Regions from separate parts of the Nocardioides albertanoniae genome, predicted to be linked through region 1. Evidence: riboswitches for the same ligand, from Rfam matches in the RefSeq annotation. Region 1 holds a riboswitch; the other holds the start of a gene.
The links. A riboswitch is a leader RNA that binds a small molecule or an ion and turns the genes downstream of it on or off. The one in region 1 is predicted to bind cobalamin.

Region 1 (4,371 bases):
GCCGATGTTGAGCAGGTCGGTGCGCAGCGCCGTCCAGGCGTCCATGGTGCCGCGGGCGCCGTCGTCCTGGCGGCAGGTCTCGCTGAGCAGGTAGGTCTCGATCCCGTGCTCCTCCACGCTCTGCGGCACCAGGTTGCGCGACTCGCTGAAGCCGTAGCCCCAGCCCGCGAACATCAGCTGCGGGTCGAGCGCCAGCACGGTCTCCAGCGTCGGCACCTTGTCGCCGACGACCTTCAGGTCGTCGACCCGGTCCTGCGGGTAGGCCAGCTCGAGCACCTCCTGGTCGCGCGCGATCCCGGTGACCCCGGCCAGCTCGTCGCGGGCGCCGACCGCCAGCGCGATCGAGATGATGCCGCCGTCGTACGCGTAGAGCTCGGTGACCGGCTTGTCGACGCTGACCTTCTCACCGCAGTTCTCGACGCTGATCGCACCAGCACCGGCAGCGCCGGCAGCTCCGTCGTTGTCGCTGTCGGCGCCGCAGGCGGTGAGGACGGTGGCGCCCAGGGCGAGCACGGCCAGCGCGGTGAGTCGGGCGCGGCGTACGGGGCGGGTCGTGGGGCTCATGCGGAGGTGTCCTTCCGAGGATGGATGAGGAGGTGAGACTGGGGCAGGTGCGGGTGGGGCACCTGGACGGAGCCGACTCCGAAGTGGTCCTCGACCAGGACGGCGTCGAGGACCTCCTCGGGCGGTCCCTGCGCGACGACGGTCGCCGGGCCGGTCTCCGGATGTACGCCGGGCGGTCGGCCAAGCACGGCGAGCCGGTCGAAGGAGCGCAGCGCGAGATCGAGGTCGTGGATGGTTGCCACGACCGTGGTGGCCCGGTCGGAGACGGTCTGGAGCAGATGCAGCTGCCAGGCGACGTCGAGGTGGTTGGTCGGCTCGTCGAGCAGCATCGTCGGGCTCTCCTGGGCCAGGCCGCGAGCCAGCACGGCCCGGCGCCGCTCACCGCCGGAGAGCCGGTCGCAAGGATCGTCGATCCGGTCGCCCAGCCCGACGACCTCGAGCGCCGCCCGGACGATCTCGCGCTCGCGGCGGCCACCGCGTGCCCAGGGCCGGGTGCGCGGCACCCGACCCAGCGCAACCATCTCGCCGACGAGCAGCTCGGCCGAGGCCACCTCCTCCTGCGGGACGTAGGCCAGCAGCCGCGCCCGGGCGCGGGCCGGGATGCGCACTGCGGGCTGCAGGTCGCCGGCCTCGTCGGCGAGCTCGGCGTGGCCGGTGCTCGGGCGACGTACGCCGGCCAGGATGCGCAGCAGGGTCGACTTTCCCACGCCGTTGACGCCCACGATCCCGAGCCTGGCTCCGGCCGGCACGTCGAGGTCGACGTCGCGCAGCACCTCCCGCTCCCCCAGCCGGGCGCCGACCCCGCGCAGCCTCAGCACCTGTCCGGACGCGCTCATGACTCGCCGCCGAACCGGTAGCGGCTGCGACCCATCAGCAGCAGGAAGAGCGGCGCGCCGACGACGCCGGTGACCACGCCCAGAGGGATCTCCTGCGGCCGGGCCACGAGCCGGGCGAGCACGTCGACCCAGAGCAGGAACAGCCCGCCGCCCAGCGCCGCGACCGGCAGCACGACCCGGTGTCGGGCACCGACCAGAAGGCGGGCGGCGTGGGGCACGATCAGCCCGACGAAGCCGATGCCGCCGCTGACCGCGACCAGCACGCCGACGAGCACCGCCAGCGCGACGAACAGCCCCGCGCGCAGCGCCATCACGTTCACACCGAGGGAGGCCGCGGTCTCCGGGCCGGCGGCGAGCGCGTCGAGCCAGCGGTGCATCGCCAGCATGCCGACGGCGACGACGAGGCCGACGACGGCCGGGACCCACAGGCGCTCCCAGCTGGCGCCGCCGACGCTGCCGAGCATCCAGAACATCACCGAGTTGGCCGCGCGCGGGTCGTCGCTGGCGAAGACCAGGAACGAGGCGATCGCGGAGAGTCCCGAGGAGAGCACCACCCCGGAGAGCACCAGCCGGATCGGGGTCAGCCCACCCTGCGCGGTCGCGACCAGCCAGACCATCACGCTGGCCCCGATCGCGCCGAGCAGCGCCCCGGTGGAGAGCGCGTAGATGCCGAGGCCGGCCAGCGCGCCCGTGGTGATCGTCGCGGTCGCGCCCACCGAGGCGCCCGAGCTGATCCCGAGCAGGAACGGGTCGGCCAAGGGGTTGCGTACGAGCGTCTGCATGCCCGCTCCGGCGACCGCCAGCCCGGCTCCGACGACCAAGGACATCAGCGCCCGGGGCATCCGCAGCTCCCACACGATCACGTCCCAACGGCCGGGAGGGTTGCCCTGGACCCGGTCGGTGACCGCGGCGACGACCTCCCCGAGCGGGATCCGCTCGGTGCCGAACGCCAAGGAGGCCACGGCACTGAGCACGGAGGCGACCAGGAGCACCACCACCAGCGGCACGAACGGCACCCGGCGCCCGCGAGCCCGGCCCGGCTCGGACGTACCGGTGGGATCGGCGGTGCGGCAGGCGATTGCCACGGCGGTCGGCCTCTCAGGTCTTCGGGACCCTGATCGCGAGGGCCGTTGACGTACATCTGAGCCGACAGGTCTTCGGACTCGGGTTCACCCGGCGACGCTGCCTTCCCAAGAACTCACGTCCCAGTGGCTGGTGTAGCGCCGCCGTCGCCCTCACCGCTGCGCGCCAGTCCCGGATTCATACCGGAGTTCCCTGGCATCTCGAGGATGCGTTCGACTCGAGGAGAGGCTAGCACGGCTCGCCAGGCGCTCCGGGCGGCCTGAGTCACATCTCCGCGAAGCACAAGATCTTGATAGTTGCATCGGTGTAATTCCCGCATATAGTGGTGCCCGCAGCTGGTTCTCCCTCCTCGGTGACGAGGCGGGAGAGGCAAGAGGGAACCCGGTGAGAGTCCGGGACTGCCCCGCAGCGGTGAGTGGGAACGACCGCCGTCACCAAGCACTGGGAGCAAGCCATGCCCCTGGGAAGCGACGGCCACTAGGACCGCGTACGACGCCCACGAGTCCGAAGACCTGCCAGTGCCCACCTCATGGTGGGGTCCGCGACCTCGAGGGAAGGTCAGGGGATCGAGCGCCGTCGGTGCCGGCCTCTTCTGCCCTCGACACGGATGCACGAGACATCCACGCGGGCCGCGGGGCCCGCCGACGAAGGGGGCACGGACATGATCGACACCGACGGTCTGCCGATCCGCACCGAGAAGGCGGCGTACGTCTTCGACTACCCGATGGCCGAGGACCTGGCCAAGAAGCAGCGGAGCATCTTCTGGACCGCCGAGGAGATCCCGGTCGAGAACGACAAGCAGGACTTCCTGGTCAACATGACCGACGCCGAGCAGGCGGCGGTCAAGACGACGCTGAAGCTGTTCACCATCTACGAGCTGATCCTCGGCGGCGAGGTGTGGGGCGACCGGCTCTTCCACGCGTTCCCGCGGCCAGAGATCCAGATGATGACCAACGCGTTCTCGTTCGCCGAGCTCAACATGCACGCGCCGTTCTACGCGAAGCTCAACAAGACGCTGATGATCGACACCGAGGAGTTCTACGACTCCTACAAGAACGACCCGGTGCTGGCCGAGCGGATCGCGTTCGTCTGGGACGCGATCGCCGACGACGACCTCCTCTACGCACTGAGCGTCTTCACGCTCATGGAGAACTGCGTCCTCTACTCCAACTTCGCCTTCCTCAAGCACTTCCAGTCGGGCGGGAAGAACCTGCTGCAGAACGTGATCAGCGGCATCAACTTCTCCGCCCGCGACGAGAACCTGCACGCCACCGGCGGCGCCTGGCTGTTCAACACGCTCTTGGAGGAGTACGCCGCGACCGTTTCTGCCGAGCAGTTCGAGGCCGAGCGCGCCGACCTGTTCGCCCGGGTCAGGGGCGTCGCCGAGCACCTCTACGCCCACGAGGCCCGGATCGTGGAGATGCTCTTCGCCCACGGCCCGATCGAGGGCATCGACCAGGCCGACCTGGAGGCGTTCGTGAGGTCGCGGGTCGACATGACGCTGGAGAACATGCGGATGGAGCCGCTCTTCGGCGTCGAGGACAACCCGATCGCCGAGTGGTTCTACAGCGGCATCAACGGCACCCAGTTCCACGACTTCTTCCAGGTCACCGGCAACGAATACAACCGCAACATCGGCGAGATGGAGTTCAGCTTCTGATGACGAACAACAACTGGGAGACCCTCTCCGCCGAGCGCAAGGCGCTGCAGGACTCGGGCACCGTGCCGACCTTCATGACCACCGCGGGCTACGCGATGTTCAAGGCGAAATACACCGTCGAGGGCCAGAGCGTCCGGGAGCGCTACCGGAGGATCGCGGCGACCGCCGGCGACCTGGCCGACGAGATGTACGCCCGCGAGGACGGCATCTCCTGGACCGAGAAGTTCT
Region 2 (4,371 bases), 2.0 Mb from region 1:
CCCGCTGGGCGCGAAGCTCGACGACCCGCTGGCGATGTACATGCAGGACCTGGCCACGATCCCCGCCAACCTGGCCGGCACGCCGGGCATCTCCGTCCCGGCCGGTGTCTCCGACGACGACGGCCTGCCCGTCGGCGTGCAGCTGCTGGCGCCCGTCCTCGAAGACGCCCGTCTCTACCGCGTCGGTGCCGCCCTGGAGGCGGCCGTCGGCTCGGTGCTCTCGATCGACAAGCTGGAGGTGGCCCGATGACCGCCGCGACCGATGCCGCGGACCTCGTCGACTTCGACGAGGTGCTGGAGCGCTACGACCCGGCCTTCGGGCTCGAGGTGCACGTCGAGCTCAACACCAACACCAAGATGTTCTGCGGCTGCCCGGCGACGTTCGGCGGCGAGCCCAACACCCAGGTCTGCCCGACCTGCCTCGGCCTGCCCGGCGCGATGCCGGTCGTGAACGCCAAGGCGGTGGAGAGCGCGATCCGGATCGGCCTCGCGCTCAACGGCTCGATCGCGGAGTGGTGCCGGTTCGCCCGGAAGAACTACTTCTACCCGGACATGCCGAAGAACTTCCAGACCAGCCAGTACGACGAGCCGATCGTCTACGACGGCTACCTCGACGTCGAGGTGGAGGGGGAGACCTTCCGGGTCGACATCGAGCGCGCCCACATGGAGGAGGACACCGGCAAGACCACCCACATCGGTGGCGCCACCGGTCGCATCCACGGGGCCGACTACTCGCTGGTCGACTACAACCGCGCCGGCATCCCGCTGATCGAGATCGTGACCCGCCCGATCACCGGCGCCGGTGCCAAGGCACCGCTCGTGGCCAGGGCGTACGTCGCCGCGCTGCGCGAGATCCTGCTGGGTCTGGGTGTCTCCGACGTACGCATGGACCAGGGTTCGATGCGCTGCGACGTCAACCTGTCGCTGTCTCCCAAGGGCTCCGACGATCTCGGCACCCGCACCGAGACGAAGAACGTCAACTCGCTGCGCTCGGTCGAGCGGGCGATGCGCTTCGAGATGTCGCGCCACGCCGGGATCCTCGACGCGGGGGAGGCGATCTTCCAGGAGACCCGCCACTTCCACGAGGACACCGGCACCACCTCGGCCGGCCGGCCGAAGTCGGACGCCGACGACTACCGCTACTTCCCCGAGCCCGACCTGGTGCCGGTCGCTCCCTCGCGCGAGTGGGTCGAGGAGCTCCGCGGCACGCTGCCCGAGCCGCCCGCCGTCAAGCGGGCTCGGCTGCAGGCCGCCTGGGGCTACTCCGACCTGGAGATGCGCGACGTGTGGGCCGCCGGCGCGATGGTGCTGATCGAGGAGACGGTCGCAGCCGGAGCCTCGGCGCAGGCCGCGCGCAAGTGGTGGATGGCCGAGCTCTCTCGATCGGCCAACGACCGCGGTGTCGAGCTCGCCGAGCTCGGTGTCACGCCTGCTCAGGTCGCCGAGGTGCAGAAGCTGGTCGACGCCAAGACGCTGACCGACAAGCTGGCGCGCCAGGTCTTCGAGGGCCTCGTCGCCGGTGAGGGCACCGTCGCCGAGATCATCGACGCCCGTGGTCTCGCCGTCGTCTCCGACGACGGCGAGCTCGGTGCGGCGGTCGACGACGCCATCGCCGCCCAGCCCGCGGTCGCCGACAAGATCCGTGGCGGCAACCAGGCCGCGGCCGGTGCGCTCATCGGCGCGGTCATGAAGGCGACCGGTGGCAAGGCCGACGCCAAGCGCGTGCGCGAGCTGATCCTGGAGAAGCTCGCCTGACGTACGCCGAGTCGGCTCGTCCTGACAACCCAACCCGCCGAGTCGGCGCGTTCTAACGCGCCGACTCGGCGATGGTTTTGGTCAGGATGAGCCGACTCGACGGTGTGTGGCACTGGCAGACTGTCCGCCGTGACCGAGCCCTTCCGTATCGCCCTGCTCATCGACGCCGACAACGCGCCCGCGGCCAAGATCGACGCGATCCTCAACGACCTGGCCGAATACGGTGAGGTGACGATCCGGAGGGCGTACGGCAACTGGACCAAGCCCGAGCTCAAGGGGTGGATCGGGGAGCTGCACGACGCCGCGATCCGGCCGATGCAGCAGTTCGACCTGACTGCGCACAAGAACGCCTCCGACATGGCGCTCGCCATCGACGCGGTCGAGCTGCTGCACGCGGCCACTCCGGATGCGTTCGCGCTGGTTTCCTCCGACTCCGACTTCACGCCGCTGGTGCACTACCTGCGGGAGAAGGGGCAGGCCGTCTACGGCTACGGCCGGGAGAAGACGCCGGCGCCGTTCAAGAGCGCCTGCACCCGGTTCACCGTGGTGGAGAAGCTCGGCGGCGACGCCGACGAGGAGACCGAGGCCGCCAACGGCGAGGGCCGCACGCGCAAGCGGTCCTCGGCGACCACCGGGCAGGCGCTCAAGGGCAACGCACGCCTGATCCAGCTGCTGCGCAACTCCATCGACGCTGCCGCCGACGACGACGGCTGGGCACTGGTCGGCACCGTCGTCTCCCGCATCCGCAACCAGTCCTCCGAGGACCCCCGCAACTACGGCTACTCCACGTGGACCAAGCTCATCAAGGCGATCGACCTCTTCGAGCTCAAGGACGAGGGCACCTCGGCGATCGCGGTCGGCGACCGTCGCAACGTCAGGAAGTGACGTACGTCCGCCTGGCCGCCGTAGGATTGGTCCGATAACTCAGAGCACCATCCACACACGCCGTGGTGGGGGAAGCCGGTCGAATCCCGGCGCTGACCCGCAACCGTAGGCCCGGGCCATCGAGATCGTCTCGATCGAGACCGCCCGAGCGAGCCGGAGCACCTGCCGCGGCCGTGTCTGACCAGTCGCTGTCGTGGAACGCAGCGGGTCGGCCCCGCGCCTCCCGCCCTTACAGCGGGAAGGAACCATGAACAAGACCATCAGGGGCGGCATCGCCGCTCTCGTCGCGCTGAGCGCGCTGTCGCTGGCCGCCTGCGGCGGCGAGGACGCAGACGGTGCCGACGGCGCAGACGAGAAGGCGTACGACACCAAGACGGCCGCGAGCGTGGCCGACTGGCTCGTCGCGCAGGCGCCCGACGGCGTGGCCCGCAACGCGCAGTACGGTACCGACGACTTCGGTCTCAGCGCCGACATCGGGATCGCGCTGGCTCAGGTCGACGGCCACGACGCCGACGTCGAGACGATCGCCAAGGCGGTCACCAAGAACCAGAAGGCCTACACCAGCCCCGGTTTCGGCACCGTCACCTCGGCCGGGTCGACCGCGAAGGCGCTGGTGCTCCAGCAGGAGGCCGACGTGGCCGACTCCGGGCTGCTCGAACAGCTCGAACAGGCCGTCTCCGAGACGGGTCGCATCGCCGACGAGCTCGACCCGAAGAACAAGAAGGCGGCCGACTACGCCAACACCATCGGGCAGTCCTACGCCGTGATGGCGCTGGGCGAGGCCGAGTCGGCCAAGGCGAAGGCCGCCGCCGACTTCCTGGGTGAGCAGCAGTGCTCCGACGGCTGGTTCCGGATCACGTTCGCACCCGACCCCGCCGCGGCCGACCAGGGCTGCGACGCCGACCCGAAGGCGGTGCCCGACGTCGACGCCACCGCGTTCGCCGTGCTCGCCCTCCAGGAGGTCGACTCCACCGAGGCCGAGAAGGCAGCCGCCGCCGGCGTACGTTGGCTGACGTCGACCCAGGCCAAGGACGGCTCGTTCAGCTCGGCCACGGGAAACGTGCCCAACTCCAACTCCACCGGCCTGGCCGGCTGGGCGTTGGCCGAGGCCGACGAGGACGCGGCCGCCGAGAAGGCGGCCACGTGGGTCGCCGAGCACGTCGTGACCTGCGGTGACGACGCCGGCGCGGTCGCGTTCGACGACGCGGCGCTGACCGACGGCAACGAGAAGGGTCTGACCAAGGAGTCCGAGGGGATGTATCGTCTCGCGGCTGCGCAGGCGCTGCCCTCCCTCGAGCAGCTGCCCAAGGGCGCGACCGAGAAGAGCTCGTGCTGAGCGTGCGTTCGCTGGTGGCCCTGGCGGTTCTCGCCGGGGCCACCGCACTCTTCTTCTCTCCGGCCCTCCCGCCGGCCGCGGCGTCGACCGCCGACGCGTGCGACGGCGTCACCGTGGTCGTCGAGCCCCGTGCGCTGGGTGGGGCTCCGGAGGTCGACTGCGTGCGGCCCGAGGAGGGCGACACCGGTGCCGACGTGTTCGAGAAAGCGGGGCATCGGCTCACGTTCGTGACCTCGATGCCCAGTGTCGTGTGCCGGGTCGACGAGCGTCCGAAGGCGGCCGGATGCGCTCAGATGCCGCCCGCAGACGCCTACTGGTCGCTGTGGGTCACCGACGAATCCGGGGCCTGGAGCTACGCCTCCAGAAATGTTACCGAAATAGCCGTGACCTCCGGG

Region 2: linked by a shared signal. The riboswitch ahead of FB381_RS17115 (prenyltransferase/squalene oxidase repeat-containing protein) and the one ahead of FB381_RS07475 (FecCD family ABC transporter permease) in region 1 are both predicted to bind cobalamin.

The regions. Positions count from the first base shown of each region.
Region 1 covers NZ_VFOV01000001.1:1,566,146-1,570,516, reverse strand. Annotated here, with positions in the region: gene FB381_RS07485 (ABC transporter substrate-binding protein) at 1-564, opposite strand, end outside; gene FB381_RS07480 (ABC transporter ATP-binding protein) at 561-1,400, opposite strand; gene FB381_RS07475 (FecCD family ABC transporter permease) at 1,397-2,416, opposite strand; cobalamin riboswitch at 2,532-2,715, opposite strand; cobalamin riboswitch at 2,802-3,017, shown strand; gene FB381_RS07470 (ribonucleotide-diphosphate reductase subunit beta) at 3,145-4,143, shown strand; gene FB381_RS07465 (ribonucleoside-diphosphate reductase subunit alpha) at 4,143-4,371, shown strand, end outside.
Region 2 covers NZ_VFOV01000001.1:3,570,712-3,575,082, reverse strand. Annotated here, with positions in the region: gene gatA (Asp-tRNA(Asn)/Glu-tRNA(Gln) amidotransferase subunit GatA) at 1-250, shown strand, start outside; gene gatB (Asp-tRNA(Asn)/Glu-tRNA(Gln) amidotransferase subunit GatB) at 247-1,755, shown strand; gene FB381_RS17120 (NYN domain-containing protein) at 1,885-2,640, shown strand; cobalamin riboswitch at 2,688-2,824, shown strand; gene FB381_RS17115 (prenyltransferase/squalene oxidase repeat-containing protein) at 2,888-3,976, shown strand; gene FB381_RS17110 (hypothetical protein) at 3,970-4,371, shown strand, end outside.